2 regions of the Virgibacillus sp. Bac332 genome follow, and region 2 is predicted to be linked to the other one. Evidence: a T-box and tRNA genes for the amino acid it is inferred to sense, from the RefSeq annotation. Region 2 holds a T-box; the other holds one or more tRNA genes.
The links. The T-box of region 2 lies ahead of proS (proline--tRNA ligase). A T-box ahead of a tRNA ligase gene usually reads a tRNA of that ligase, here a tRNA-Pro.
Positions count from the first base shown of each region.

Region 1: it has a tRNA-Pro gene. The T-box ahead of proS (proline--tRNA ligase) is inferred to sense a tRNA for this amino acid. The anticodon was not compared.

Region 1 is NZ_CP033046.1:1,140,690-1,156,107, forward strand. It holds gene D9782_RS05375 (peptidylprolyl isomerase) at 1-107, shown strand, start outside; gene cysK (cysteine synthase A) at 239-1,165, shown strand; gene folP (dihydropteroate synthase) at 1,473-2,294, shown strand; gene folB (dihydroneopterin aldolase) at 2,298-2,666, shown strand; gene folK (2-amino-4-hydroxy-6-hydroxymethyldihydropteridine diphosphokinase) at 2,663-3,175, shown strand; gene D9782_RS05400 (helix-turn-helix domain-containing protein) at 3,145-3,414, shown strand; gene lysS (lysine--tRNA ligase) at 3,751-5,232, shown strand; rRNA gene D9782_RS05410 (16S ribosomal RNA) at 6,411-7,976, shown strand; rRNA gene D9782_RS05415 (23S ribosomal RNA) at 8,387-11,305, shown strand; rRNA gene rrf (5S ribosomal RNA) at 11,455-11,570, shown strand; tRNA gene D9782_RS05425 (tRNA-Val) at 11,629-11,704, shown strand; tRNA gene D9782_RS05430 (tRNA-Thr) at 11,709-11,784, shown strand; tRNA gene D9782_RS05435 (tRNA-Lys) at 11,853-11,928, shown strand; tRNA gene D9782_RS05440 (tRNA-Leu) at 11,944-12,028, shown strand; tRNA gene D9782_RS05445 (tRNA-Gly) at 12,050-12,124, shown strand; tRNA gene D9782_RS05450 (tRNA-Leu) at 12,131-12,219, shown strand; tRNA gene D9782_RS05455 (tRNA-Arg) at 12,223-12,299, shown strand; tRNA gene D9782_RS05460 (tRNA-Pro) at 12,306-12,382, shown strand; tRNA gene D9782_RS05465 (tRNA-Ala) at 12,389-12,464, shown strand; rRNA gene D9782_RS05470 (16S ribosomal RNA) at 12,607-14,172, shown strand; rRNA gene D9782_RS05475 (23S ribosomal RNA) at 14,583-15,418, shown strand, end outside.
Region 2 is NZ_CP033046.1:1,739,677-1,755,094, reverse strand. It holds gene D9782_RS08380 (dipeptidase) at 1-280, opposite strand, end outside; gene D9782_RS08375 (serine hydrolase domain-containing protein) at 299-1,627, opposite strand; gene D9782_RS08370 (LysR family transcriptional regulator) at 1,804-2,721, shown strand; gene D9782_RS08365 (oxygen-dependent tRNA uridine(34) hydroxylase TrhO) at 2,911-3,882, shown strand; gene D9782_RS08360 (glutathione peroxidase) at 4,318-4,797, shown strand; gene D9782_RS08355 (amino acid ABC transporter ATP-binding protein) at 5,107-5,829, opposite strand; gene D9782_RS08350 (amino acid ABC transporter permease) at 5,822-6,481, opposite strand; gene D9782_RS08345 (ABC transporter substrate-binding protein) at 6,669-7,448, opposite strand; gene D9782_RS08340 (M20 family metallopeptidase) at 7,481-8,635, opposite strand; gene D9782_RS08335 (hypothetical protein) at 8,897-9,094, opposite strand; gene proS (proline--tRNA ligase) at 9,436-10,875, opposite strand; T-box leader at 10,951-11,174, opposite strand; gene D9782_RS08325 (ABC transporter permease subunit) at 11,370-13,382, shown strand; gene D9782_RS08320 (cysteine hydrolase family protein) at 14,426-14,980, opposite strand; gene D9782_RS08315 (DUF456 domain-containing protein) at 14,989-15,418, opposite strand, start outside.

The DNA.
Region 1 (15,418 bases), 600 kb from region 2:
AACCGTATATAAAGAGTGAATTAGCATTACATAAACAAAACCAGTCGTTAGATGCCACTCCACTATGGGAAGAGATGGAGATTGATTGGTTATATGGAGAAGAATAGCACGTAACAATAGTCGATGGACAAAATAAGTAGACGAATGCCTAAATATTCCGTATTAGTTGACATTTAGCTGGGTAAAACGTACATTATAATTAATCATACAAAATAACTAGGAATTAGGAGGGAATGTAGTGAAGGTAGCTAATAATATAGCTGAACTTATTGGTGGAACACCAATAGTAAAATTAAATAATGTGACAGACGCTGACAGTGCTGACATCTATGTGAAGCTTGAATTTATGAACCCAGGTAGCTCTGTTAAGGATCGTATTGCCTTAGCAATGATCGAGGCGGCTGAAAAGTCTGGAGAATTGGAAGCAGGAGATACCATTATTGAACCGACTAGCGGTAATACAGGTATCGGTTTAGCGATGGTAGCTGCAGCAAAGGGGTATAAGGCTGTGCTTGTAATGCCTGACACGATGAGTCAAGAGCGCCGCAATCTTTTACGCGCCTATGGTGCAAAACTTGTGTTAACTCCTGGAGCTGAGGGGATGAAAGGCGCTATTAATAAAGCGGAAGCATTACAAAAAGAGAATGGTTATTTTATGCCACAGCAATTCAATAATGAAGCAAATCCGGAAGTCCATGCAAGGACGACAGGTAGAGAAATTGTAGAGCAAATGGGTGATGGCCTAGATGCATTCGTCTCAGGGATTGGTACAGGAGGAACCATAACAGGAGCTGGAAAAGTTTTGAAAGAAAACTTTGAGGGAATAAAGATTTATGCGGTAGAACCTTCTGCTTCTGCTGTGCTATCGGGGGCTACTCCTGGACCTCATAAAATTCAAGGAATTGGTGCTGGTTTCGTACCAAAAATATTAGATACAGACATCTACGATGAAATTTTACGCATCGAGAATGAAGAAGCCTTTGCAACTTCTAGAGAAGTAGCTACTACCAACGGAATTCTTGGTGGCATTTCTGCAGGAGCTGCTGTTGCAGCTGCGAAGCAGGTGGCGAAGAAACTAGGGAAAGGGAAAAAGGTTCTTGCTATTTTCCCAGATAATGGAGAAAGGTATTTATCGACTCCGCTTTATCAATTTGAAGAAGAATAATTAATGCGATTGTCCTTCGCCAGTATCTAATATTTGATACTGGCTTTTTCATTGTTTAGGAAATTATAAAAGAGTGTTGAGCTGCGTCCAGCTCCAACGCCTAGAAACGAGGCGAGTTCATGAATGAACCTACGATAATTCAACATCAGCTCGCAAGCACACCGTGATTCCTTTATCTTCGTTGACTCGCTCCAGTCGCTACATTTCTAATCGGGTGCTTTTGTTCTTGTTTATAGTGGGTCGCCTGCTTGCTTGTTCTGTGATACGATTAAGGGAGAAAATGTCAGGAAAGAAGGTACGGGGCAGTATGAAACTAATTACAAAAGTGAAAACCTACGATCTAAATGAACGTACACATATAATGGGGATATTAAATGTTACTCCAGATTCCTTTTCTGATGGAGGAAGCTTCAACACAATTAACAAAGCAGTAGAACACGCTGTGAAAATGGAGGAGCAAGGAGCGGATATTATTGATATTGGTGGAGAATCTACTCGGCCAAATCATGAACCAGTTTCTCAAGAGGAGGAAATTAAACGCGTAGTTCCCATTATTAAGGCTGTGAAAGAGAAAATAAAAATACCGATATCCATTGATACATATAAAGCTGAGACAGCAAAAGCTGCAATTGAAGCTGGTGCAGATATTATTAATGATGTATGGGGTGCAAAAAAAGAACCGGCGATTGCTCAAGTTGCAAGTGAGTATCAAGTACCTATCATTCTCATGCATAATCGAACGGATTTAGATTATAACAATATCATTGAGGACATGTTGAATGATATACAAGAAAGTATAGATATAGCATTACAAGCTGGCGTGTTGGACCATAATATTATCATTGATCCAGGTATTGGATTTGCTAAAACAGCTGAAGACAATTTGCTCGTGCTGAATCAGTTGGAGGTATTCCAAGAATTAGGCTATCCGCTACTATTGGCAACTTCAAGAAAAAGGTTTATTGGGAATATCCTAAACGTACCACCTGAAGAAAGAGACGTAGGAACAGGTGCAACTACTTGCTTAGGAATTATGAAGGGTGCCAATATGGTGCGTGTTCATGATGTGAAAACAAATATAGAGCTTGCGCAGATGATGGATGCAATGCTGCGCGTGAAAAGAGGTTGACACATGGATAAAATATATTTAAATAACTTACAATTTTACGGTTTCCATGGTTTACTTCCTGAGGAAAACAAACTTGGCCAGCGTTTTCACGTAGATGCTACTTTGTTTTTAGACTTATCTAAAGCCGGAAGTAGTGATAATATGTATCAGTCCATACATTATGGACAAGCCTATGCGTATATAAAGGAAGTAGTCGAAGGCGAAGCCAAGAATCTAATCGAAGCAGTTGCCGAAAGCATAGCCAATAAGCTCTTAACCTCCTTCGATTTACTGGAAGCTTGTACGATTAAAGTTATTAAACCAGATCCACCAATAGCGGGTCACTATCACTCTGTTGCGGTGGAAATACATAGGGAGAAAACGACGAAATGAATAAGGCATATCTTGCATTAGGAACCAATATTGAACCAAGAATTCAATATTTAGAAAGCTGTTTATATGAACTAAGTAAGCATCCAGACATATCAATAATAAATCAATCATCCATTTATCAAACAGTTCCAGTAGGGTATACGGATCAAGCCGATTTTCTTAACATGGTAATTGAGATAAAAACGACACTTGCATCATTAGAGTTACTGGATTATTGTCAGCAACTAGAGCGTGAATTGGGAAGGGAACGGACGATTCGTTTTGGTCCGCGAACAATAGACCTTGACATTTTGCTGTATAATCAAGAAAATAATAAAACGGAGCGATTAATTATTCCGCACCCGCGAATGCATGAGCGTGCATTCGTGCTTATTCCATTAAATGAAATAGCACCAGATATAGTAATACCAGTAAAGGAAAAGCGTGTTGCTGATTTAATAGAAGAGCTTCCGGGAAATGACATAAAGGGTGTAGCTATATGGACAAAAAACGAATCGGCAGACGAATAAAAGCATTTCGTAAATTAAAAGGATATACTCAAATAGATTTTGCAAAAGCATTAGGCGTTCCTCTTTCCGCAATTGGTGGTGTAGAACGTGGCTCGAAGGAATTATCAGAGGAATTACTAGATAAAGTTGCTGAGACATTATCCGTTTCGAAGGAGGAGCTGACATTACAAGAAGTACCACAAGAGGATAATAAATTCTTGGATGGCTTACCAAACGAAAAAAATGAAGAAATTAGGTAGGGGGATGAGCGATCCAAAATGGACGCCTCATTGGCACTAATTGTTAAAAGTAGCTATGGAGGTAATTCGTAAGCATTCTGCCTAGTATCGGGTCTACGTGAAAATGGTAAGGAAAGGCGACGTTAATAAAGCTGAAACGCATGCAGATCTACTAGTATTTTATATGCTAATCGAATGAATAAGAGGAAGCAAATAGAGTTTCCTAAATTCAAAGGATTTCAAAATCTGTCAGTAACCTCTGGTAGGTTTTTACCATTAATTGCGAAAGCTTGAGGCATGAAAGATTTATGTAAATCAGCTATACTTACATAATAGATAAGGACTGGAGTGATAAAGGTGACAGAGGAATTAAATGAACATATGCGAGTTCGGCGTGAAAAGCTCGAGCAGTTTATAGACCAAGGAATAGATCCTTTCGGTGGGAAATTCACACGAACTCATGTAGCAAACGAATTAAAAGAATTATATGATCGTTATTCAAAGGAAGAGTTGGAAGAAAAGGAAGAAAAGGTGACCATTGCCGGAAGAATGATGACCAAACGCGGAAAAGGAAAAGCAGGCTTTGCTCACATTCAAGACATTAGTGGTCAAATTCAGTTATATGTTCGTAAAGATAAGATAGGCGAAGAAGCTTATGAGATTTTTAAGTCAAGTGATATGGGAGATATAATCGGGGTTACTGGGATAATGTTCAAAACTAAGGTTGGTGAGCTGTCTGTTAAAGTAACTGAGTTTCACCTATTAACAAAATCATTACGACCATTACCTGAGAAGTACCATGGCTTAAAAGATATTGAACAGCGTTATCGACAACGTTATTTAGACTTGATTACGAATATGGAAAGTAAAGAAACGTTTGTGTTAAGAAGTAAAATAATTCAAGCGATGCGCAGATATTTAGATGGACAAGGTTTCTTAGAGGTAGAGACCCCGATGTTACATGGTATTCCTGGTGGTGCTTCTGCTCGTCCATTTGAAACGCATCATAATGCATTAGACATCCCTTTGTATATGCGAATTGCTATTGAGCTTCATTTGAAAAGGCTAATTGTGGGTGGATTGGAAAAAGTCTATGAAATTGGACGTGTTTTCCGAAATGAGGGTGTTTCAACTAGACATAACCCTGAATTTACAATGATTGAGCTCTATGAAGCATATGCCGATTATCATGATATCATGTCCCTTACTGAAAATTTAGTTGCTCATATTGCGAAAGAAGTACTTGGTTCTACAACGGTAGCGTATGGAGATTATGAAATTAATCTAGAACCAGAATGGACAAGGCTACACATGGTTGACGCGGTTAAGAAGAAGACGGGTGTAGATTTCTGGAAGCATATGACTGATGAAGAGGCTCGGGCATTAGCGAAGGAGCATGGAGTTGAAATAACGGATACTATGACTTTTGGGCATGTAGTTAATGAATTCTTTGAACAAAAAGTTGAAGAAGGACTAATACAGCCTACGTTTATTTACGGTCACCCTGTAGCCATTTCTCCTTTAGCTAAGAAAAATAAAGAGGATGGTCGTTTTACCGATCGATTTGAGTTGTTTATTGTTGGCCGTGAACATGCTAATGCATTTAGTGAGCTAAATGACCCAATTGATCAACGTGAACGTTTTGAAGCACAGGTGAAAGAACGTGCAGAAGGAAATGACGAAGCCCATCTTATGGATAGTGATTTCTTAGAAGCGTTAGAATACGGAATGCCACCAACGGGTGGTCTGGGTATAGGTATTGATCGTTTAGTAATGTTATTAACGAATTCCCCGTCTATTCGGGATGTGTTATTGTTCCCGCAAATGCGGAATAAATAGATGGTTAGCAGAGAAAGTGGATTATTCCCTTTCTCTGCTTTTTTATAAGTGCGCCAGGCATGGCGACTATCTAGGTGGTGAAAGTCCACTGTGGAGGTACACATCAACCAACCACTAGAGAAGCGCAAGGTGTTTATCGTGAGAAGTCAGTCGACGCCATAGTAGTGATGAAAAAAATCATGAAGGGCTGAACCATTTATAGTGACGCCATGAAATGCACGAAGGATAGACTTCTGAATGTGTTAATGATGAAAGTATGAGCGTATCTCAGGAGGATAGTCAAAATAGAAGTGTTCTTCGTCACGTGAAAGGAAAGGAGAAACGAGTGTGGGGCAAAGAGGTATTCCTTTTGTCTTAGACCGTTATCTAAAAGTACACACGGAGATATAAATTGAACCGCCGTATACGGAACCGTATGTACTGGTGGTGCAAGAGGGGCGAGAAGTTCTTAGCTTCTCCCTCTACTCGATTTAGGAAGGTATATAATTTGTCGCACCCAGAAACGAAGTGACTTTACGAATCGCCTTACGATAAATCATCATCGGCTCGCAAGCTCACCGTGCTTCCTTTATCTCCGTTGACTCGCTCCGTTTCTATTCGGTCGCTTGCGTTTTTTCTCCCTATATATAGAAGATTAACGTTTAATGGTTACGTTGTACAAAGCATAATTCAAACGATATTCACGTTTTATTTAGTTGGAATTGGGTACATTATTTATAATAGATAACGAATTAAAATAGGCTTATTTAAATATTAGAATTTAATAAAGAGTACAAATTAATATTTTGTCTTATTTTCTTTACAAAACCCCTTGATTTCATATTACAAACGTGGTAAATTTAATAACGTTGCTTCACAAGGCAACTGCCAATGCAATTCATAAAATGAATAAAAAAAGTGTTGACACTCAATGCTTTGCATGGTATATTAATAAAGTCGCCAATTTGAACAGCGAAAAAGTTAAGTAAAAAAAGTTCTTGACTTGAGTTGATCAAACTGGTATAATGAAAGAGTTGCTGTCGAAAAAGCAGCAAACTAATTTGCTCTTTGAAAACTGAACAAAACAACCAGTATGTCAAGAGAAAAACATGCAACTGTTTTTTCTTAAAAATAACCAGAAGGAAACTTCTGGAGCAAGCTAAGACATCATAATTAACGGTGTTAATTATGAACAAACTTTTTTGGAGAGTTTGATCTTGGCTCAGGACGAACGCTGGCGGCGTGCCTAATACATGCAAGTCGAGCGCGGGAAGCAGGCAGATCCTCTCCGGAGGTGACGCCTGTGGAACGAGCGGCGGACGGGTGAGTAACACGTGGGCAACCTGCCTGTAAGATTGGGATAACCCCGGGAAACCGGGGCTAATACCGGATAATACTTTTCGTTGCATAACGAGAAGTTGAAAGGCGGCTTTTAGCTGTCACTTACAGATGGGCCCGCGGCGCATTAGCTAGTTGGTAAGGTAACGGCTTACCAAGGCGACGATGCGTAGCCGACCTGAGAGGGTGATCGGCCACACTGGGACTGAGACACGGCCCAGACTCCTACGGGAGGCAGCAGTAGGGAATCTTCCGCAATGGACGAAAGTCTGACGGAGCAACGCCGCGTGAGTGATGAAGGTTTTCGGATCGTAAAACTCTGTTGTCAGGGAAGAACAAGTGCCGTTCAAATAGGGCGGCACCTTGACGGTACCTGACCAGAAAGCCCCGGCTAACTACGTGCCAGCAGCCGCGGTAATACGTAGGGGGCAAGCGTTGTCCGGAATTATTGGGCGTAAAGCGCGCGCAGGCGGTCCTTTAAGTCTGATGTGAAAGCCCACGGCTTAACCGTGGAGGGCCATTGGAAACTGGAGGACTTGAGTACAGAAGAGGAGAGTGGAATTCCACGTGTAGCGGTGAAATGCGTAGAGATGTGGAGGAACACCAGTGGCGAAGGCGACTCTCTGGTCTGTAACTGACGCTGAGGTGCGAAAGCGTGGGGAGCGAACAGGATTAGATACCCTGGTAGTCCACGCCGTAAACGATGAGTGCTAGGTGTTAGGGGGTTTCCGCCCCTTAGTGCTGAAGTTAACGCATTAAGCACTCCGCCTGGGGAGTACGGCCGCAAGGCTGAAACTCAAAAGAATTGACGGGGGCCCGCACAAGCGGTGGAGCATGTGGTTTAATTCGAAGCAACGCGAAGAACCTTACCAGGTCTTGACATCCTCTGCCAATCCTAGAGATAGGATGTTCCCTTCGGGGACAGAGTGACAGGTGGTGCATGGTTGTCGTCAGCTCGTGTCGTGAGATGTTGGGTTAAGTCCCGCAACGAGCGCAACCCTTGATCTTAGTTGCCAGCATTTAGTTGGGCACTCTAAGGTGACTGCCGGTGACAAACCGGAGGAAGGTGGGGATGACGTCAAATCATCATGCCCCTTATGACCTGGGCTACACACGTGCTACAATGGATGGAACAAAGGGCAGCGAAGCCGCGAGGTCAAGCAAATCCCATAAAACCATTCTCAGTTCGGATTGCAGGCTGCAACTCGCCTGCATGAAGCCGGAATCGCTAGTAATCGCGGATCAGCATGCCGCGGTGAATACGTTCCCGGGCCTTGTACACACCGCCCGTCACACCACGAGAGTTGGTAACACCCGAAGTCGGTGAGGTAACCTTTTGGAGCCAGCCGCCGAAGGTGGGACCAATGATTGGGGTGAAGTCGTAACAAGGTAGCCGTATCGGAAGGTGCGGCTGGATCACCTCCTTTCTAAGGATAATTACGGAACGCGAACCATTCTTTACGAATGGTTTGTAAGGACATACTTGGTTGTTTGGTTCAGTTTTGAGAGAGTAAATGATGTCTCTCAAGGGTGAAAGGATCTTCTGTTAAGATCCGTCACGTCCTGTGACGAACGCAGAAGTCACCACATCCTGTGGAAGTTTGTACCTTGAAAACTAAATAAGAGTAACAACGACATCAAACTAAAAGCGGAAGCGAATGTTTAGCGATGTACAGACTGGACTGACTCGCAGGAGATAAAGGAAACACGATAAACGTAAGTGAATCGATGTTGACTTATCGTACGAAGAGGAAGGAAGTCATGCTAATCGCTATGAGCGGAAGCTAGAAAACCAAAAGTTAAGGCGATAAATAAGTACGCTTATTCATAGAAAGCTAGTTAAGTGAATAAGGGCGCACGGTGGATGCCTTGGCACTAGGAGCCGATGAAGGACGGGACTAACACCGATATGTCCCGGGGAGTCGTAAGTAGACGTTGATCCGGGAATTTCCGAATGGGGGAACCCACTGTTCGTAATGGAGCAGTACTTCTATCTGAATACATAGGGTAGAGGAGGCATACCCGGGGAACTGAAACATCTCAGTACCCGGAGGAAGAGAAAGCAAACGCGATTTCCTGAGTAGCGGCGAGCGAAACGGAATTAGCCCAAACCAGAAGGCTTGCCTTCTGGGGTTGTAGGACACTCCATTGGAGTTACCAAGAAATTCTTTAGATGAAGCGATCTGGAAAGATCCGCCATAGGAGGTAAGAGCCCTGTAATCGAAAGAGAATTTCCTCCGGAGTGGATCCTGAGTACGGCGGAACACGTGGAATTCCGTCGGAATCCGGGAGGACCATCTCCCAAGGCTAAATACTCCCTAGTGACCGATAGTGAACCAGTACCGTGAGGGAAAGGTGAAAAGCACCCCGGGAGGGGAGTGAAAGAGAACCTGAAACCGTGTGCCTACAAGTAGTCGAAGCCCGTTAATGGGTGACGGCGTACCTTTTGTAGAATGGACCGGCGAGTTACGATCGTATGCAAGGTTAAGTGGAAGACACGGAGCCGCAGCGAAAGCGAGTCTGAATAGGGCGACATAGTATGCGGTCGTAGACCCGAAACCGTGTGATCTACCCATGTCCAGGGTGAAGGTCAGGTAACACTGACTGGAGGCCCGAACCCACGTATGTTGAAAAATGCGGGGATGAGGTGTGGGTAGGGGTGAAATGCCAATCGAACACGGAGATAGCTGGTTCTCTCCGAAATAGCTTTAGGGCTAGCCTCAAGGAACGAGTACTGGAGGTAGAGCACTGATTGGACTAGGGGCCCTCACCGGGTTACCGAATTCAGTCAAACTCCGAATGCCAGCTACTTTGCCTTGGGAGTCAGACTATGGGTGATAAGGTTCATAGTCGAAAGGGAAACAGCCCAGACCGCCAGCTAAGGTCCCAAAGTATACGTTAAGTGGAAAAGGATGTGGAGTTGCTTAGACAACCAGGATGTTGGCTTAGAAGCAGCCACCATTTAAAGAGTGCGTAATAGCTCACTGGTCGAGTGACTCTGCGCCGAAAATGTACCGGGGCTAAACGTATCACCGAAGCTGCGGATTGTTCTTACGAACAATGGTAGGAGAGCGTTCTAAGTGCTGTGAAGTCAGACCGTGAGGACTGGTGGAGCGCTTAGAAGTGAGAATGCCGGTATGAGTAGCGAAAAAAGAGTGAGAATCTCTTTCACCGAATGCCTAAGGTTTCCTGAGGAAGGCTCGTCCTCTCAGGGTTAGTCGGGACCTAAGCCGAGGCCGAAAGGCGTAGGCGATGGACAACAGGTAGATATTCCTGTACCACCTCATGAGCGTTTGAACGATGGGGGGACGCAGAAGGATAAGGAAAGCGCACCGATGGATGTGTGCGCCCAAGCAGTGAGGAAGTCGAATAGGCAAATCCGTTCGACGATTTCAAGCTGTAACGGGGAGGGAAATAGAGTACCGAAGTTCCTGATTTCACACTGCCAAGAAAAGCCTCTAGTGAGTTCATAGGTGCCCGTACCGCAAACCGACACAGGTAGGCGAGGAGAGAATCCTAAGGTGAGCGGGAGAACTCTCGTTAAGGAACTCGGCAAAATGACCCCGTAACTTCGGGAGAAGGGGTGCTCCTCTGCCGAGGAGCCGCAGTGAATAGGCCCAAGCGACTGTTTAGCAAAAACACAGGTCTCTGCGAAGCCGAAAGGCGAAGTATAGGGGCTGACACCTGCCCGGTGCTGGAAGGTTAAGGGGAAGCGTTAGCACTTTTGTGCGAAGCGTAGAACCGAAGCCCCAGTAAACGGCGGCCGTAACTATAACGGTCCTAAGGTAGCGAAATTCCTTGTCGGGTAAGTTCCGACCCGCACGAAAGGTGCAACGACTTGGGCACTGTCTCAACGAGAGACCCGGTGAAATTATACTATGTGTGAAGATGCACATTACCCGCGACAGGACGGAAAGACCCCGTGGAGCTTTACTGTAGCCTGATATTGAATGTTGGTACAGCTTGTACAGGATAGGTGGGAGCCATCGAATCGTGAGCGCTAGCTTACGTGGAGGCATCCGTGGGATACCACCCTGGCTGTACGAACCTTCTAACCCAGGACCGTGATCCGGTTCGGAGACAGTGTCAGGCGGGCAGTTTGACTGGGGCGGTCGCCTCCCAAAAGGTAACGGAGGCGCCCAAAGGTTCCCTCAGAATGGTTGGAAATCATTCGCAGAGTGTAAAGGCAGAAGGGAGCTTGACTGCGAGACCTACAAGTCGAGCAGGGACGAAAGTCGGGCTTAGTGATCCGGTGGTTCCGCATGGAAGGGCCATCGCTCAACGGATAAAAGCTACCCCGGGGATAACAGGCTTATCTCCCCCAAGAGTTCACATCGACGGGGAGGTTTGGCACCTCGATGTCGGCTCATCGCATCCTGGGGCTGTAGTCGGTCCCAAGGGTTGGGCTGTTCGCCCATTAAAGCGGTACGCGAGCTGGGTTCAGAACGTCGTGAGACAGTTCGGTCCCTATCCGTCGTGGGCGTTGGAAGTTTGAGAGGAGCTGTCCTTAGTACGAGAGGACCGGGATGGACACACCGCTGGTGTACCAGTTGTTCCGCCAGGAGCATAGCTGGGTAGCTACGTGTGGCAGGGATAAGTGCTGAAAGCATCTAAGCATGAAGCCCCCCTCAAGATGAGACTTCCCATCACTTCAAGTGAGTAAGATCCCTCAGAGATGATGAGGTTGATAGGTTCGAGGTGGAAGCGTGGTGACACGTGGAGCTGACGGATACTAATCGATCGAGGACTTAACTAACTTCTTTTGGTTGTCGTTGAATGATCTCTTATTTAGTTTTTAGGGTACAAAAAAATCCTTGCATTTTCTCAGGAAACTGCATATAATATAACTTGTCCTTAAGAAGAAGGACGTTCTGAAACAACACAGAACGATCTACATCCTTTAGGTCTGGTAGCAATAGCGGAGAGGTCACACCTGTTCCCATGCCGAACACAGAAGTTAAGCTCTCCAGCGCCGATGGTAGTTGGGGCTTTGCCCCTGCAAGAGTAGGACGCCGCCAGGCATTATACTTAATTTTTAATTCAAAACGCAATTTATTTATGCGTTGCACATAGTGCATCGGAGGATTAGCTCAGCTGGGAGAGCACTTGCCTTACAAGCAAGGGGTCGCAGGTTCGAGCCCTGCATCCTCCACCATAAAGCCGGCCTAGCTCAACTGGTAGAGCAACTGACTTGTAATCAGTAGGTTGGGGGTTCAAGTCCTCTGGCCGGCACCATTTTCATTATACTTGTTAATTATGTACGAGTTATTAGTTCGCTAGAACTTCTAGAATTAAAAATTTATGAGCCATTAGCTCAGTCGGTAGAGCATCTGACTTTTAATCAGAGGGTCGGAGGTTCGAATCCTCCATGGCTCACCATAATAATATAATTTTGCGGGTGTGGCGGAACTGGCAGACGCGCTAGACTTAGGATCTAGTGTCTTCGGACGTGGGGGTTCGACTCCCTCCACCCGCACCATTCATAAAAATATATTGTATTGCGGAAGTAGTTCAGTGGTAGAACATCACCTTGCCAAGGTGGGGGTCGCGGGTTCGAATCCCGTCTTCCGCTCCAAGCCAAGCCGGGGTGGCGGAATTGGCAGACGCACAGGACTTAAAATCCTGCGGTGGGTTTCCACCGTGCCGGTTCGAGTCCGGCCCTCGGCACCATAAGCGCCCGTAGCTCAATTGGATAGAGCGTTTGACTACGGATCAAGAGGTTAGGGGTTCGACTCCTCTCGGGCGCGCCATTTTTTCGGGAAGTAGCTCAGCTTGGTAGAGCACATGGTTTGGGACCATGGGGTCGCAGGTTCAAATCCTGTCTTCCCGACCATTATATGGGGCCTTAGCTCAGCTGGGAGAGCGCCTGCCTTGCACGCAGGAGGTCAGCGGTTCGATCCCGCTAGGCTCCACCAATATTTGCTCTTTGAAAACTGAACAAAACAACCAGTATGTCAAGAGAAAAACATGCAACTGTTTTTTCTTGAAAATAACCAGAAGGAAACTTCTGGAGCAAGCTAAGACATCATAATTAACGGTGTTAATTATGAACAAACTTTTTTGGAGAGTTTGATCTTGGCTCAGGACGAACGCTGGCGGCGTGCCTAATACATGCAAGTCGAGCGCGGGAAGCAGGCAGATCCTCTCCGGAGGTGACGCCTGTGGAACGAGCGGCGGACGGGTGAGTAACACGTGGGCAACCTGCCTGTAAGATTGGGATAACCCCGGGAAACCGGGGCTAATACCGGATAATACTTTTCGTTGCATAACGAGAAGTTGAAAGGCGGCTTTTAGCTGTCACTTACAGATGGGCCCGCGGCGCATTAGCTAGTTGGTAAGGTAACGGCTTACCAAGGCGACGATGCGTAGCCGACCTGAGAGGGTGATCGGCCACACTGGGACTGAGACACGGCCCAGACTCCTACGGGAGGCAGCAGTAGGGAATCTTCCGCAATGGACGAAAGTCTGACGGAGCAACGCCGCGTGAGTGATGAAGGTTTTCGGATCGTAAAACTCTGTTGTCAGGGAAGAACAAGTGCCGTTCAAATAGGGCGGCACCTTGACGGTACCTGACCAGAAAGCCCCGGCTAACTACGTGCCAGCAGCCGCGGTAATACGTAGGGGGCAAGCGTTGTCCGGAATTATTGGGCGTAAAGCGCGCGCAGGCGGTCCTTTAAGTCTGATGTGAAAGCCCACGGCTTAACCGTGGAGGGCCATTGGAAACTGGAGGACTTGAGTACAGAAGAGGAGAGTGGAATTCCACGTGTAGCGGTGAAATGCGTAGAGATGTGGAGGAACACCAGTGGCGAAGGCGACTCTCTGGTCTGTAACTGACGCTGAGGTGCGAAAGCGTGGGGAGCGAACAGGATTAGATACCCTGGTAGTCCACGCCGTAAACGATGAGTGCTAGGTGTTAGGGGGTTTCCGCCCCTTAGTGCTGAAGTTAACGCATTAAGCACTCCGCCTGGGGAGTACGGCCGCAAGGCTGAAACTCAAAAGAATTGACGGGGGCCCGCACAAGCGGTGGAGCATGTGGTTTAATTCGAAGCAACGCGAAGAACCTTACCAGGTCTTGACATCCTCTGCCAATCCTAGAGATAGGATGTTCCCTTCGGGGACAGAGTGACAGGTGGTGCATGGTTGTCGTCAGCTCGTGTCGTGAGATGTTGGGTTAAGTCCCGCAACGAGCGCAACCCTTGATCTTAGTTGCCAGCATTTAGTTGGGCACTCTAAGGTGACTGCCGGTGACAAACCGGAGGAAGGTGGGGATGACGTCAAATCATCATGCCCCTTATGACCTGGGCTACACACGTGCTACAATGGATGGAACAAAGGGCAGCGAAGCCGCGAGGTCAAGCAAATCCCATAAAACCATTCTCAGTTCGGATTGCAGGCTGCAACTCGCCTGCATGAAGCCGGAATCGCTAGTAATCGCGGATCAGCATGCCGCGGTGAATACGTTCCCGGGCCTTGTACACACCGCCCGTCACACCACGAGAGTTGGTAACACCCGAAGTCGGTGAGGTAACCTTTTGGAGCCAGCCGCCGAAGGTGGGACCAATGATTGGGGTGAAGTCGTAACAAGGTAGCCGTATCGGAAGGTGCGGCTGGATCACCTCCTTTCTAAGGATAATTACGGAACGCGAACCATTCTTTACGAATGGTTTGTAAGGACATACTTGGTTGTTTGGTTCAGTTTTGAGAGAGTAAATGATGTCTCTCAAGGGTGAAAGGATCTTCTGTTAAGATCCGTCACGTCCTGTGACGAACGCAGAAGTCACCACATCCTGTGGAAGTTTGTACCTTGAAAACTAAATAAGAGTAACAACGACATCAAACTAAAAGCGGAAGCGAATGTTTAGCGATGTACAGACTGGACTGACTCGCAGGAGATAAAGGAAACACGATAAACGTAAGTGAATCGATGTTGACTTATCGTACGAAGAGGAAGGAAGTCATGCTAATCGCTATGAGCGGAAGCTAGAAAACCAAAAGTTAAGGCGATAAATAAGTACGCTTATTCATAGAAAGCTAGTTAAGTGAATAAGGGCGCACGGTGGATGCCTTGGCACTAGGAGCCGATGAAGGACGGGACTAACACCGATATGTCCCGGGGAGTCGTAAGTAGACGTTGATCCGGGAATTTCCGAATGGGGGAACCCACTGTTCGTAATGGAGCAGTACTTCTATCTGAATACATAGGGTAGAGGAGGCATACCCGGGGAACTGAAACATCTCAGTACCCGGAGGAAGAGAAAGCAAACGCGATTTCCTGAGTAGCGGCGAGCGAAACGGAATTAGCCCAAACCAGAAGGCTTGCCTTCTGGGGTTGTAGGACACTCCATTGGAGTTACCAAGAAATTCTTTAGATGAAGCGATCTGGAAAGATCCGCCATAGGAGGTAAGAGCCCTGTAATCGAAAGAGAATTTCCTCCGGAGTGGATCCTGAGTACGGCGGAACACGTGGAATTCCGTCGGAATCCGGGAGGACCATCTCCCAAGGCTAAATACTCCCTAGTGACCGATAGTGAACCAGTACCGTGAGGGAAAGGTGAAAAGCACCCCGGGAGGGGAGTGAAAGAGAACCTGAAACCGTGTGCCTACAAGTAGTCGAAGCCCGTTAATGGGTGACGGCGTACCTTTTGTAGAATGGACCGGCGAGTTACGATCGTATGCAAGGTTAAGTGGAAGACACGGAGCCGCAGCGAAAGCGAGTCTGAATAGGGCGACATAGTATGCGGTCGTAGACCCGAAACCGTGTGATCTACCCATGTCCAGGGTGAAGGTCAGGTAACACTGACTGGAGGCCCGAACCCACGTATGTTGAAAAATGCGGGGATGAGGTGTGGGTAGGGGTGAAATGCCAATC
Region 2 (15,418 bases):
TATCTTGCCAATGTTTAATATGTTTCATCGTCGGGTTCTTACCAATGATTTCGGAATGGAAGATTTCTATCTGTTCTAATGCATATTCCCATTTCTTTTCAGCAGGTACATAAGGTTTGATAAATATTGCGAAAAACTGTACAACTACCTTTCCTTTTTGCAACTCCAATAGATTTGTAGTTAATTGATTGGAATCCTTATATTTCAGTATTTGATCTCTCTCCCGTTTAGCAACCTGCATTTTAACCAATGCATCACAATGTGTATCAATAACATTCATATCTAGCTCCTCCAAGTATTAGACAGCAGCTCCTTCAACACGCGGCAACATTCTTAAATTGATGAATGCTGCCCAAGCAACACCATTGTCGTCTATAAAAAACTTCACTACTTTTCCACTGTCTTTTATTACTAGAGTCTGATAATCAATAGCCTTAACAACAGATGAATGACCGTTGGTTTCAGCAACGAGTACATTATTTATGATTCGAATTTCTAATCGGCTTCCCTTCTTGTTCGTCGCATAAGTACCTACCAATGCTTGAAGTTCCTTAGGTGAAAGATGATAGTCAGGCGCTTCCTTCTTCTTCTGTTTAATTGGTATCCCTAAAGCTGTATGTAGCGCAGCTTTCCAGATGTCTATTTTCGGACCACCAGAAACATTTGTCAGAACTGCTACTACTATTTTCTCTTCTGGTATAAAACCAAAATATGAAGAAACACCGGGCAAACTCCCACCATGCTTTACTAGCTGATATCCAAAATAATCTTGCTCTGTTCTTACCCCATATCCATAACATTCATTTTTACCAATTGGAAAAACTGGCTTCCACATCTTTTGATAGTTTATATGCTGCCAAGTTGATTGTTCTGACGCAAGTGTATCTACATAGACATTTCCATACTTTATCAAATCCACGACCGTCGAACGAAGCCCTCCACTTGTTTCATAATTACCAAGGTTTTCCCAAGGATTGGATTGAAATGATTTCGCAACAGGATCATAGTCATACTGCACCGTTACATTCCCGAACTTTTTAATATCTTCGGTACTATATGTAGTACGATGCATTTCTAGTGGAGCTATAATTTCTTCGATCATGTATTTCCGGAATAGTCTTCCAGTCACTTTCTCAATGATGGCACCTAACAATAAATATAGATCGTTACAGTAACTCAAATATTCTCCCGGTTTACCTAAAGGACGTTCATGAATAGTTGCTAAATAGGAGATATGCTCATGAAAGCGGTTTAATTCTTGATAACGCTCAATTGGCGGAAGTCCTACTGTATGGGATAGCAAATGGTGTATCTTTATTTGAGACATATCTTCCGTTTTCAATTGGAAATCTGGTAAATACTTAATCACGGGATCATCAACTGATAGCTTTCCTTCCGACTCCAATTTTATAATTGCTAATGCTGTAAAGGATTTCGTTATGGAGGCGATACCAAAAATCGTATCTACAGTAACAGGTTTTTTATTTTTCACATCTCGATAACCGAAACCATTCATATATATAGTTTCCCCATTTTTCGAGACAGCGACAGCTGCACCCGGCACATGCCCATCCAACATGAGCTGATTGACATAGGATTCAAAAATAGACCACTTATTATTATGCATAGTTGGCACTCCTTAATACGATTATGTTTGACCTGATTAGAAAGCCTGTTTTAAGAGCTCTAGTTTCAATCATTATAATATTGACGATAGAATTATAAAAATATATAATTTTTATAATATTATAATTAACAGTTATTAATACAGTACTTATATAAGCATATAAGAGGAGCCCTTACATGAGTCTACAAACATTACGATACTTTATAGAAGTTGCAAAGCATCTTAGTTTTAGCGAGGCATCCAAGGCTTTACACATATCCCAACCTGGCTTAAGCCAACAAATTTCTGATCTCGAGCGTAAACTAGGGTTTAAGCTATTAAATCGTACCACTAGAAAAGTAGCTCTAACAGAAGAAGGGGCCTTTATCTTCAACAAGCTATCTACATCATTCAACGATATTGAAATGACATTAGATTTCATGACTACACAAAAAATGATTCCTAAGGCTAAAATAAAAATTGCTGCTGTGCCATCAGCAGCAAGTATTTTCATCCCTAAACTATTAATAAAAATGCTAACCGATTTTCCAGATATCGACGTTTATACACATGAAACTACGTCAGCGAAGGCTATTGAATTTATGAAACAAAAGCACTATCATCTTGCCTTCATTCGAACTCCTATTTATAAAGAAGAGTTCCTAAACAACGATTTAAGGCTGTTCGAATTTAAAAAATATCCATTACGACTAGTTGTAGCAAAAAATCACCCATTAGCCCAAAGAGATTCTGTAGACCTCCAAGACGCAAAAAACGAAACATTTATTCATTACAGTGATGATCATACGAATCCTTTACAATTTCTACTAGATAAAGCGTGTCTTACTGCTGGGTTTTCTCCAAAAAAGTTATGTACTGGTTCAGCATTATTATCTATTTATCATCTTGTATCCAATAATTTAGGTGTTTCCCTAATGCCATCTGATATGACGAGTTTACTAGAGAATAATAAAATCAAAATATTAAAACTCAATAATATTGAATTATTCAGCTCTACCTCCGTCTTATGGAATGAGGAGAATAATACATCTTTTGTAACAAATCAGATTCTTGATATTCTACAAACAGACCCTATTTTTAAAGAATTTATCTAAATTAATCAAAAGTGTGCTAGTGAGCTTCCCTTTTCAAACAGCAAAAAGAAACTGAAATGCATCTAAATAAAACCCATTTTGAATTTCTTATGAAACATTGGTATAATATCTGTTGCAAGATAGAAAAAATTGAATATCGACTACCAAACATTTGTATCTTGCAAATATAAATGATAGGTGGTAAACAACATGGAGAAAAACAATAATTATCAAGTATTATTGTACTATCAGTATGTTCAAATTGATGACCCTGAAGGTTATGCTGCGGAACATCTGAAATTCTGTAAGGAATTGGGATTAAAAGGTAGAATTTTAGTAGCCCAAGAAGGGATCAATGGTACTGTTTCAGGTACAATCGAACAAACAGAAGCATACATGGAAGCAATGCATCAGGACCCTCGTTTTGCAGACATGGTATTCAAAATTGACGAGGCTGCAGATCACGCCTTCAAAAAAATGCATGTTCGTCCTCGTAAAGAGCTAGTGACATTTCGATTAGAAAATGATATAAACCCTTTAGAAACTACAGGTAATCATTTATCTCCGAAAGAATTTTACGAAGCAATGCAGGATGAAAACACAATCGTTATTGATGCACGGAATGATTATGAATACGATTTAGGACATTTCCGCGGAGCAGTTCGCCCAGATATAAAAACCTTCCGTGAATTACCAGAGTGGATTCGTGAACACAAGGATCAGTTTAAGGATAAAAAGGTCCTAACCTATTGTACCGGTGGTATCCGCTGTGAGAAGTTTTCTGGTTGGCTGTTAGAAGAAGGATTTGAAGATGTTAATCAATTACACGGTGGAATCGTTACGTATGGTAAGGATCCTGAGGTGCAAGGTGAATTATGGGATGGTAAATGCTATGTATTCGATGAACGTATTTCCGTACCAGTAAACCAAAAAGAACACGTAGTAGTCGGCGTGGATTATTTCGATGGCGAACCGTGCGAAAGATATATAAACTGTGCAAACCCAGAATGTAATAAACAAATTCTCTGCTCAGAAGAAAATGAGCACAAATATTTACGAGGCTGTACGCATGAGTGCCGTGTTAGCCCTCGGAACTTGTATGTAAAAGAACATGAGCTATCACAAGAAGAGGTAGAAGAACGCTTGCAAAAACTAGGTGAAACATTAAAGCAAGAAATTTAACATTTTCATTCAGCCCCTGATTGTTGTCATATGAACAATTGGGGGCTTTTTTGTAGTCTAGGAAATTATAAAATTTGACTATGTGATAAATATGAACATATTGAGCCACGTCCAACTCAGCGCCCAGAAACGAGGTGACTTCACGAATTGCCCTAATCTAAGTCATTATCGGTTTACAAGCTCACCGTGATTCCTTTATCTCCGTTGACTCACTCCAGTCGCTATCTTTCTAATCGGGCGTGCTTATTGTTAAGTTTTTTAATAATGATATTCTCCATAATAAAGAAAATCTTCCTATCTTCAAAAGCGATTCACCCCCTATTAAAGAGAAACATTTGGTGTTAGGAAGCTATTCTTTGTGGGGAAAACTATGTAATCCCCGCTTTGACATGCCCACATCAACTTGCTATCCTTTTTTTAAAAGGAGGCTTTTTTATGAGTGTCTATGAATTTCAAGCTAAAATGATAGGTGGTAAAGAAAAGTCATTAAGCGATTACCGAGGTGAGGTATTGTTAATTGTAAATACAGCAAGCAAATGTGGATTTACTCCACAGCTCGAAGGATTACAAAACGTATACAATGCTTACAAGGATCAAGGATTTCAAGTACTTGGATTTCCTTGCAATCAGTTTAATAATCAGGATCCAGGAACAGAAGGAGAAATCTCGGAATTCTGCCAGATTAATTATGGAGTTACCTTTCCAATGTTTAGTAAGGTTGATGTTAAAGGTGAAAATGCCCATCCCCTTTTTAACTATTTAACAGAAGAGGCTAAAGGTTTTCTTACGAAACAGATCAAATGGAATTTCACCAAGTTCTTAGTAAACAAACAAGGGGAAGTAATTAATCGATATGCTCCACAAACAAAACCAGAACAGATCAAAACAGATATTGAGGTAGCTTTACAAGGATAACCATCTTTTTTTATGTACAACTTTAAATAGATACAAGCTCCAGATTCCCTCTATTAGGAAATTCGACCTCGTCATCCGACTAAATGACATTTTCGGATTGATAATATCAGAGCTAGCCCAGCATATTTTATAGATCCGCAGAGACTGTGCATATTGTACATGAAACCTCACTAGGCGAATAAGAACGAATTGGTGGTTACACCCAGAAGTTAGATTTTTCACTCTAACTTCCCCGGGGTTGGTACCAAAACGTATCGAATGATTGTTCGACTTTTATTATCTAACATACACTTATGTCCATATCTTCTTTTAAAGTACTTTTTCTAGGAAAACCTTCGCACGATCTGTAGTAGGCTTGTCAAAGAAAACGGACGGTACCGCCTCCTCTACCAGCTTACCGTTATCTAAAAATAGCACACGATCGCCCACTTCCTTCGCAAAATTCATTTCATGTGTCACAATTACCATCGTCATCCCTGTCTTTGCTAAATCCTTCATTACATCTAGTACTTCTTTAACCATTTCAGGATCTAATGCGGAGGTAGGTTCATCAAACAACATAATTTCTGGCTCCATTGCTAAAGCTCTAGCAATTGCCACTCGCTGCTTCTGCCCACCAGATAATCGATTCGGATAGGTATTCTCTTTATCTGTTAACCCTACCTTAGCTAATAACTTTCTTGCAACTGCTTCTGCCTCTCGTTTTTCTACACCCTTCACCTTTTGCGGTGCATAACTAACGTTATCTAACACCGTCATATGTGGAAATAAATGAAAATGTTGAAAAACCATCCCGATGTTTTTACGAATTTCTAATTTATTTGTTTTAAGCTTCGTAATCTCTTTTTCTTTTATATATATTTGCCCCTCCGTTGGGTCTTCCAATAAATTTAGACAGCGCAAAAATGTTGATTTTCCCGAACCAGATGGACCAATAATCGTTACAACTTCTCCTTGATGAATGGTTGTAGAAATTTGATCTAAGACTATATTTTTATCAAATACTTTTGTAAGATTCTTTGCTTTAATCACTTTGACGAAGCCTCCGTTCTATCAATCTACCTAGTAAAGTAAGTATATAAACCATTACCCAATAAATTAGTCCAGCAAATAATAATGCTTCAAAATTCCGGTATAAATCTGCGCCAGCAATTTGTGCTCTTCGCATAATATCTAAGTAACCAATTGTAGAAACAAGTGCTGATTCCTTTGTTAACGTGATAAACTCATTCATCATTGCAGGCAGTATATTTTTAAAAGCTTGTGGTAAGATAATATTTAACATCATTGGCTTATACGGAACGCCTAAAGCCTCAGCAGCTTCCGTCTGTCCTTTATCAATTGCAAGGATACCACCACGAATAATTTCTGAGATATAAGCAGCAGAATTCAGCCCAAAAGCTAACACAGCAGATAGAAATGCAGATATATTATAACCAGTTAATTGTGGTACAGCATAATAGATAATCATAAGCTGTAATATGAGGGGAGTTCCGCGGAATATCGATGTATAAGCATCCGCTACCCATTTTAGTACAGGGATGTTTGTAATTTTACATAATGACAATACTGTACCTAAGATAAAACCTATCACAATGGAAACACTAACAAATTTTAATGTAGCCCATATTCCTTCTAGTATAAAAGGAATATAAGGCACGATTTGGCTGAAATCCAAATTCATGCCTTATCACCTCGCTTTTCTCTCGTTGTTATTACAGAGTGTAGTTGGCAGCAAATCCTAATAATCGATTATCGAGATAACCACGATGTTTATCCAATTACAAATACTACTAACGTGCTACCTACATGCATCTTGTACAAAATAGAAACGTTTGCTGTAACTTATGGTTAATTGAATAGACGTTAGCCTACTCCATATCTGACAGCCATTTTTCTTCCAATTCTTTTATTTTTCCATCTTCCTCTAATTTTTTTAATACATCATTCACATCATCCACAAGTCCATTTCCTTTCGGGAAAGCAATGCCCATTCCAGGCGAGCTTGTCGTTGGATCATCAAACCCTTTTAATCCTTGCTCGTTGATATAACCCTTGGCAACCGTTTTATCCATATACCCAACATCAATTCGATTCGAATTCAATTCCTGTACAAGTAAACCAGCATTATCCACTTTTTTAACTTCAAAATCGTATTTATCTGCTAAGATTTCTGCTCCCTCTTCTTGAATCGTACCTAACTGCACACCAATTGTTTTTTCTTTTAAATCATCAAGGCTTTTAATATTGGATTCAGCACCTGTCAAGAAGCTTTCCCCAGAGTGATGATATTCTGTAGAGAAATCAACATTTTTTTTACGTTCTTCTGTAGCACTCATCCCTGACATAACCATATCTACTCTATTAGCCTGTAATGCACCAATTAATCCATCAAATTTCATATCTTCGATTTGTAATTCATACCCTAATTCATCAGCAATCAGATGCGCTAAGTCAATATCGAATCCTTCAAAATTACCTTGTGGATCTCGTGATTCAAAAGGAGGAAAATCAGCTGAGGTTGCCATTTTCAATACCTCCTCATCAGCAGACTTTGAATTATTTGATGTGGAATCTTCACTACTACCACAAGCTGATAACAAACCTACGATTATTGTAGAAAGAAAAATGATACCTATTGTTTTTTTCATGTTTTTCGCCCCATTTTCTTTATCTGTTGTTATTATTTATGAAATTCTGTTTGTATTGCTTTTAACAAGACAGAGTCTGTAATGACCTCATAGCCAGTCCTAGCCAATGCTAATGCACCATCCGCAATAACTTGCTGCCCTTTTGCTGTAATTGTCTTATCAGCAAATTCCTTCGTATGTGCAACTAAGCCAGGCTCATCCAACCCGATATAAGGATGAATTGCTGGAACGACATGACTAACATTTCCCATGTCAATGGATCCATAACTCTGCTTCGCTGGAAGTACAGGTACACCGGATATATCTTGTAAATGCTTTGAGAAAACGTTAGACAATTGCTTGTTTGTTATCATATTGTCGTAGCTGAGTTCATAATTAGATGATTCTAATCTGGCACCTGTCATCATGGCAGCCGCATTAGCAATGTTCATAACTTTTGTTACGACATCATTTAATACAGCTCGCTCTTTTGCTCGAATATAGAACTGAGCGACAGCCTTATCTGGTACCACATTTGCTGCACTACCTCCCTCAGCAATAATCCCATGAATTCGTACATCGTCAGGTAAATGTTCACGTAATGCATTAATCCCATTGAATAGTTGAATCACACTGTCTAAAGCATTTATTCCTTTTTCAGGAGAAGCAGCAGCATGGGAGGATTTCCCAAAGTAAGCAAACTGAATAGCATCCATTGCCAGTGAATCACCACTTTCATACGATTGATCACCTGGATGGACCATCATTGCTACATCGATCTCATTAAAAATACCTTGCTCACTCATAGGAACCTTTGCTCCGTTTGTTTCTTCAGCTGGTGTACCAAGAACGACAACGCTCCCACCAATTTCAGCTACCTGCTTGCTAAGAATAATTCCTGCACCTACACTCATTGTTCCAATTAAATTATGACCACATCCGTGTCCTACCTCTGGTAAGGCGTCATACTCTGCTAAGTAGGCAATAACAGGTCCAGGCTTCTCACCATTAAATACAGCTTTAAAAGCGGTTGGTCTACCAGCTGTACCCGTCTCAATAGTAAAATCATGGCTGACTAATAAATCTGTTAATTGTTTCATAGATTTATACTCTCGGTCCCCTAATTCAGGATGTTCATATAGATAACGGCTGATCTCACATAAATCTCCATGAATTTTAGTTATATTTTCAAATAATGGATCATTCATTTTGCTTCCCACCTGTATGCATATTTATTAATTAATATGTATATTTATAACATATTGTGTATACTCATGCAATAGTTATTTTATGCCAATCCTATTACTTTATCTAAAGGGCACTAACATATAAACGTTTGTCACACACTATTCATCAATTGCTTCTTATTAATCCCCATGTATACTAGAAAAACTGAGCAAAATTCGCTCAGTCCTTATCACTAAATGCTCAGATTTACGCTTTCTCTAGTAGCTATTATGGAATAATAGCTACTGCTTGACCGCCACTCCGGCTGCCCACTTCCCTTTCCGTGGGGTTTGTCCTTCAGCTAACTTTTTTAGCAAAACCCGCTCAAAAAAGTGGATCTTCAGGTCAAACATTTCCCACAGGAGTTGAAGTGGCCGGCCTTCGCTATTATCAGGCTCTACAACGCTAGCATGAAGTAACACAGCTGCTTTTATACTCACGGATAGCGATTTTCACTTTACCCATTGTAAAAAAAGTCAACCTATTACTTATGACAAGAATTGTTGCACCTTCTCATAGCGGAGACTAATTACGTAGACTCCTGCGGGATTAGCGCGAGCCGAAAATCCACTTTGCAACGTGTTCTTCTTTGCAAAGTTAGTTGAGGCCGCGCCCGCGGAAAGCGAAGTAATTAGTCGGAGCATTGCCAATATACATCAAACATTTCAAAATACTACTTGGCTTAACGCAGTCATTACACTGATTTTATACTTTCTTAACTTACAAAAAAGAGCGCAAAGTTGCGCCCTTGTGATAAAAACTTATGTTTTAACGCTTATCATTAATAAGCTTTTGCCCAATAAACTAATTCTTTTGCTGCTTTTCCACAACATACACATGTATCAGAAACTTGTTCTTGTTCAAAAGGAATACAGCGAGAAGTTGCAAGTGTATCCTCTTTGATTTTCTCTTCACATGCTTGATCGCCACACCACATTGCTTTGATAAACCCAGGGTTATCGTTCAATGTTTTTGCGAACTCTTCCATATTTGTCACTACTGTTGTTTTTTCATCTCGATGTTTCTTGGCATTATTATATAAATGAAGCTGAATTTCCTCTAATAATGCAGGTAATCGCTGTTCAAGCTCAGATAATGAAACAAATTCTTTTTCTCCTGTGTCACGACGTACAAGAACTACCTGCTCTTTTTCAATATCCTTAGGCCCCATTTCAATTCGTACCGGAATACCCTTCATTTCATATTCATTAAATTTCCAGCCAGGCATTTTATCACTACCGTCAATCTCAACACGTATCAAATTTTTCAATTGATCTCGAAGATTATACGCTTTATCTAGTACTCCTTCTTTATGTTGAGCAATTGGAACGATCATTGCTTGCGTAGGCGCAATACGTGGTGGGATCACCAAACCACGATTATCACCATGCACCATAATTAATGCTCCCATAATTCTTGTTGAAAGCCCCCATGAAGTTTGATGAACAAATTGGCTTTCCCCATTTTCATCAAGATAGGTAATATCAAAGGCTTCAGCGAAACCAGAGCCGAAATGATGTGATGTCCCAGATTGTAAAGCTTTACCGTCATGCATCATGCTTTCGATCGTTAATGTATATTTTGCGCCTGCAAATTTTTCTTTGTCTGTCTTTTTCCCACGCAGTACAGGGATCGCTAAATAGTTCTCTACTACATCTGCATAAATGCCTAGCATTTGGTTTGTTTCTTTAGCAGCATCTTCATCTGTCGCATGTGCAGTATGACCTTCCTGCCAATGAAATTCCGACGAACGTAAAAATGGTCGTGTTGTCTTTTCCCAACGCACCACATTTCCCCATTGATTATATAGTTTGGGTAAATCGCGATAGGAATGGATATTTTTTGAGTAATAATCACAGAATAGCACTTCGGAGGTTGGGCGGACCGCCAAACGCTCTGCTAATTCTTCTTCTCCGCCATGCGTAACCCAAGCTACTTCTGGTGCAAAGCCTTCAACATGGTCCTTTTCCTTCTGAAGTAAGCTTTCCGGAATAAATAATGGGAAAGCAACATTTGTATGACCTGTCTCTTTTAATTTTTTATCTAGCTCATTTTTTACGTTTTCCCAGATAGCATAACCATATGGTTTAATAATCATCGTTCCTCGTACTTGACCATAATCCACTAGCTCTGCTTGCTTAACAACATCAGTATACCACTGGGCAAAATCGTCCTCCATTGCAGTGATTTTTTCCACAAACTGCTTATTTTTCTTTCCCAAAGCAAACACCTCATTATATAAGTTAATTATTTATATTCAAATACCTATTTTAAAACACAAAAAATCCTCCATCCAATAAGGGACCGAGGTTGGTGGTACCACCCTTGTTTACAATAGGAACTATTGCACACTCTGCATTGATAACGGGACTTACCCGCGTACACCTTACAGTGTGATACACACTCTCCGGTGACGAACTCAGGAGCAGGTTCTAATCTTTGTCTTTAGAAATTTGCAGCAACCATTTCCTCTCTAAAAAAGACAACCTAGATTATACTATTCTCCATCCTTGCTTCAAATATGTAACTTTACTATATAGTTTGCAGTTCATAAAGTCAAGAGAGAGATGATTAGAGCGTGAGCCATTCTATATTCATTTTCCCTTCTAGTAGGGAATAGCTCAACGCTTTACAAGCTGAATTTTTCGACCTATACTTAACATATCATCATAATTGTTAAAATACTTACCATTTTCTGAAGAGATGTGTTTTATTGTGAAAGTAGTCATAAAAGTAACGTTATTTTATCTTCTCGGTATTATAGGAATACTTTGCATTAGTGTGTTTCCACAGTTTTTTGCTAAAGGGGATATTACTAATATCATTCTCTATTTCCATGATCTATGGAAGTTCCTTGGCAATTTTATTCAACCAGGGTCATGGACTTATCAAATAGAAGGTTCCATAGGCGAATTTCCCATTTTAAAGACGTTATGGGTCCCATTTACATACTCCATGAGTATTTTGTTTAGTGCTATATGTACCGCTTTTGCGATCGCATTTATACTTGCCTTCTTTGTCAACTCCCTACCAAAACAGGTTGTACAGGGTATTAAGCAGTTTCTCGAATTTCTAGAAACGATCCCTGATCTTGTTTTCGTTGTCCTGTTACAAATGCTAGTTATTTATATATATAACAAGACTGGTGTCTCACTTTTTACATTAGGCTCCTACATGGACGACCGTGCCTACGCTGGACCAATTATAACCTTGTCTATCTTACCGATGATCTTTCTTTTCAAAATTCTACTATTTTTAATTGAGGAAGAGTTTTCAAAGGACTATGTACGGTTTTTAAAAAGTAAAGGGCTGTCCAAAACCGTTATACTAATTCGTCATGTGTTTAGAAACATCCTACCAAGTGCTTTTCACCAATCCAAGCTAATTATTTGGGCAACACTCTCGAGTCAGTTTATCATTGAGAGAATATTTAATGTGAATGGGCTTACCTTTTACATTATCGAAAGCTTTTCACCAATGACCATAGCTGTGTCACTTATCCTGCTATTTACACCTTTTTTTATTACCTTTCAGCTAATTGACCTTTGGGTTGATGAATCAACGACATTTGAATCGCATGGCTTAGCAAAAATACCTTCCTTTCAGCCAATTAGCTGTGTAATGAAACATATAAAGATAATCCATTGGAAAAAGCTGCTACCTCGAATTCCAATAGCTTCACTAAGGAGGCAACTAAAAAACTATAAATTTGCAATAGGGTGCCTGTTCTTTATTCTAACCATTGGTGGTAGTATTGGCTATTCCATTATTACGGATAATCATGTTGATCAGGCAAACATATTTTACGAGGAAGATGGTACTACAATAAAAAGTACTCCACCACATCCACCTGGTCATCCGTTTTTATTGGGTTCTGATAAAGAGGGATTTGATTTGCTGGATCAGTTAATTATTGGAGCAAAATATACACTAGTTTTTGGCTTTTTAATTGCTTTTCTTCGAGTTGCTATCGGTTTATGTGGTGGAATTTTGTTTGCTTTTTCAATAAGTAAACGTAAACAAAGCTGGTTATCTAAAATAGTAGATTCTATTCACTTTCTACCACTTACATTAATTGCTTATATTTTGTTGAAACCCATTCTTCAATTAGGGTGGGAAATGGAGCCATCCTACACGATTTCTGAACGCATTCTTATCGAAATCATTATTTTGACCGTTCTAGTTATTCCATTAACAACGGTGCTGATAGGGAAAGATATAACTAACATACTCCAGCAAGAATTTATTACGAGTGCGAGTGTTCTTGGTGGAAGCAGATTCCATATATTGCGACATCACGTGATGCCACATCTATTTCCTAAACTAACGATTCTATTTGGGCAACAATTTATTCAAGTCTTATTTATTTTTATCCACTTAGGTATGTTGGATCTATTTTTTGGCGGGACAATTATGGGCTCGGCAATGTTCAATGAGCCTCCTAAATCACTTACGAACGAGTGGTCTGGAGTAATTGGGAATACTGTACATTCATTTAAAAGTGGACAATATTGGCTTATTCTCTTTCCCCTACTTGCCTTTATGTTAAGCATCTTTGCTATGCAACTAATCATTAATGGTATTAAGGAAGTTCAACAGGCTAAAATCGGGGTTACTGCTAAAAAATACAAAAGTAAACGTACCATAAACCATAAGGAAAATACGGAGAATATGTTTGCTCCAACGTCAAATCGTTTCCAGCTCGTTCACGATAAAAAAGCTCGATAGCGTTCAAACATATATTCTTACAGCTATAAAATGATACGAGGACAAACGTATGTTGCAAAGAAAAAACGCACAGCTAGAAATAATTGTGCGTGTAAGTAGCTCTGGAAATATACTTCGCTTCCCACTGGTAAGGTGTCTGATGAGTCCTATTGATGCTTTTTCATCTAAGAAGCAGGATTAGAAAAACTGAGCAAAATTCGCTCCGTCCTTATCACTACATGCTCAGATTTACGCTTCCTCTAGTAGCTATTATGGAATAATAGCTACTGCTTGACCACCACTCCGGCTGCCCACTTCCCTTTCCGTGGGGTTTGTCCTTCAGCTAACTTTTTTAGCAAAACCCGCTCAAAAAAGTGGATCTTCAGGTCAAACATTTCCCACAGGAGTTGAAGTGGCCGGCCTTCGCTATATCAGGCTCTACAACGCTAGCATGAAGTAACACAGCTGCTTTTATACTCACGGATAGCGATTTTCACTTTACCCATTGTAAAAAAAGTCAACCTATTACTTATGACAAGAATTGTTGCACCTTCTCATAGCGGAGACTAATTACGTAGACTCCTGCGGGATTAGCGCGAGCCGAAAATCCACTTTGCAACGTGTTCTTCTTTGCAAAGTTAGTTGAGGCCGTGCCCGCGGAAAGCGAAGTAATTAGTCGGAGCATTGCCAATATACATCAAACATTTCAAAATAACTACTTGGCTTAACGCAGTCATTGCACTGATTTTATACTTTCTTAACTTTCAAGCAAAAAATCATTCTTCTTTTTAAGGAGTCTATGGATATTTTCAAAGCTAGAGTAGTTTATTGTTTGGAATGTTAATTGGCATCAGCTATACCCAGCAAGTTTTTGTTCATAACCTGCTAAGCTAGAAACAGATATTATCTTTAATCAATATTCCCCCCTAAACACTGGTTCTATAGCTACTAAACTACATGTGTTAATAGGAGGACCTCTTGCTCGTATATTTTGCTTTTATATATGGGGCTCTGGGATCTCACAACTCTCTCTTTCCCCTCTGTCTATTAAGTTATTTCCGTTCTTATATGATCGTACTTCCCAACGTGTGTTCAAAATGCCCTAAAGCCCACTCATGGCCTGTTGAATTAAAGCTAGCTACTGCATCCTGATGAATAACCATCTTAAATCCTTTATTATAAGCATCAACAGCTGTATGTAATACGCATATATCTGTACATACCCCAATAATATGGAGTTCATCAATAGCTCGTTCACGTAACTTTATCTCTAGATCTGTGCCAGCAAAGGCACTATACCTTGTCTTATCAATAAAATAAACATTGTGCTTTTCCTTATTTTTTTGATATACCTCTGCCAACCTACCATAAAGCTCTCTTCCAGAGGTCCCTATGATATTATGGGTAGGAAATAAGGAAAATTCCGGGTGATTACTGTCTGCAGCTTCATGCGCATCGATAGCGAATACAACATAATCCCCTGCTTCAATAAATTCATTGGTAAGTGATACGACTTTTGATTCTATCGCTTGACCTGGCTCACCACACGTTAGTTTTCCATCATTGGCAACAAAATCATTCGTGTAATCAATGTTAATTAATGCTTTCTTCACATACATCTACCTCTCTAAAATAAAATAACAACGAAGAACCAAATAATCATTACAAATTGTATAACTACTTTAGCAAAAGCCCCGCCAAGGAATCCCATAAGTGAACCAAACGAAGCACGGAAGGCTTCTTGTGTAGTCCTTTGTTGAAGCGATTCAATAATAAACACGGTTAGAAATGGAACGATTAAAACACCAAATGGCGGAATAATAAATGAACCAACGATAACTGCTATGGCTGCCCCACGCTCTCCCCATTTACTTCCTCCATATTTTTTTACAAAGTAACTATTTGCAATGATGTCTGCAGCGATCAGTACAATGGTGATCAAGGCCATTCCTATCCAAAAGGACATGGTTAATTCATTTGGGTCTATGACAAACTGGTATAAAAGAAACCCACCCCATAGTACAAGTACAGAAGGAATGATAGGAAATATCACTCCT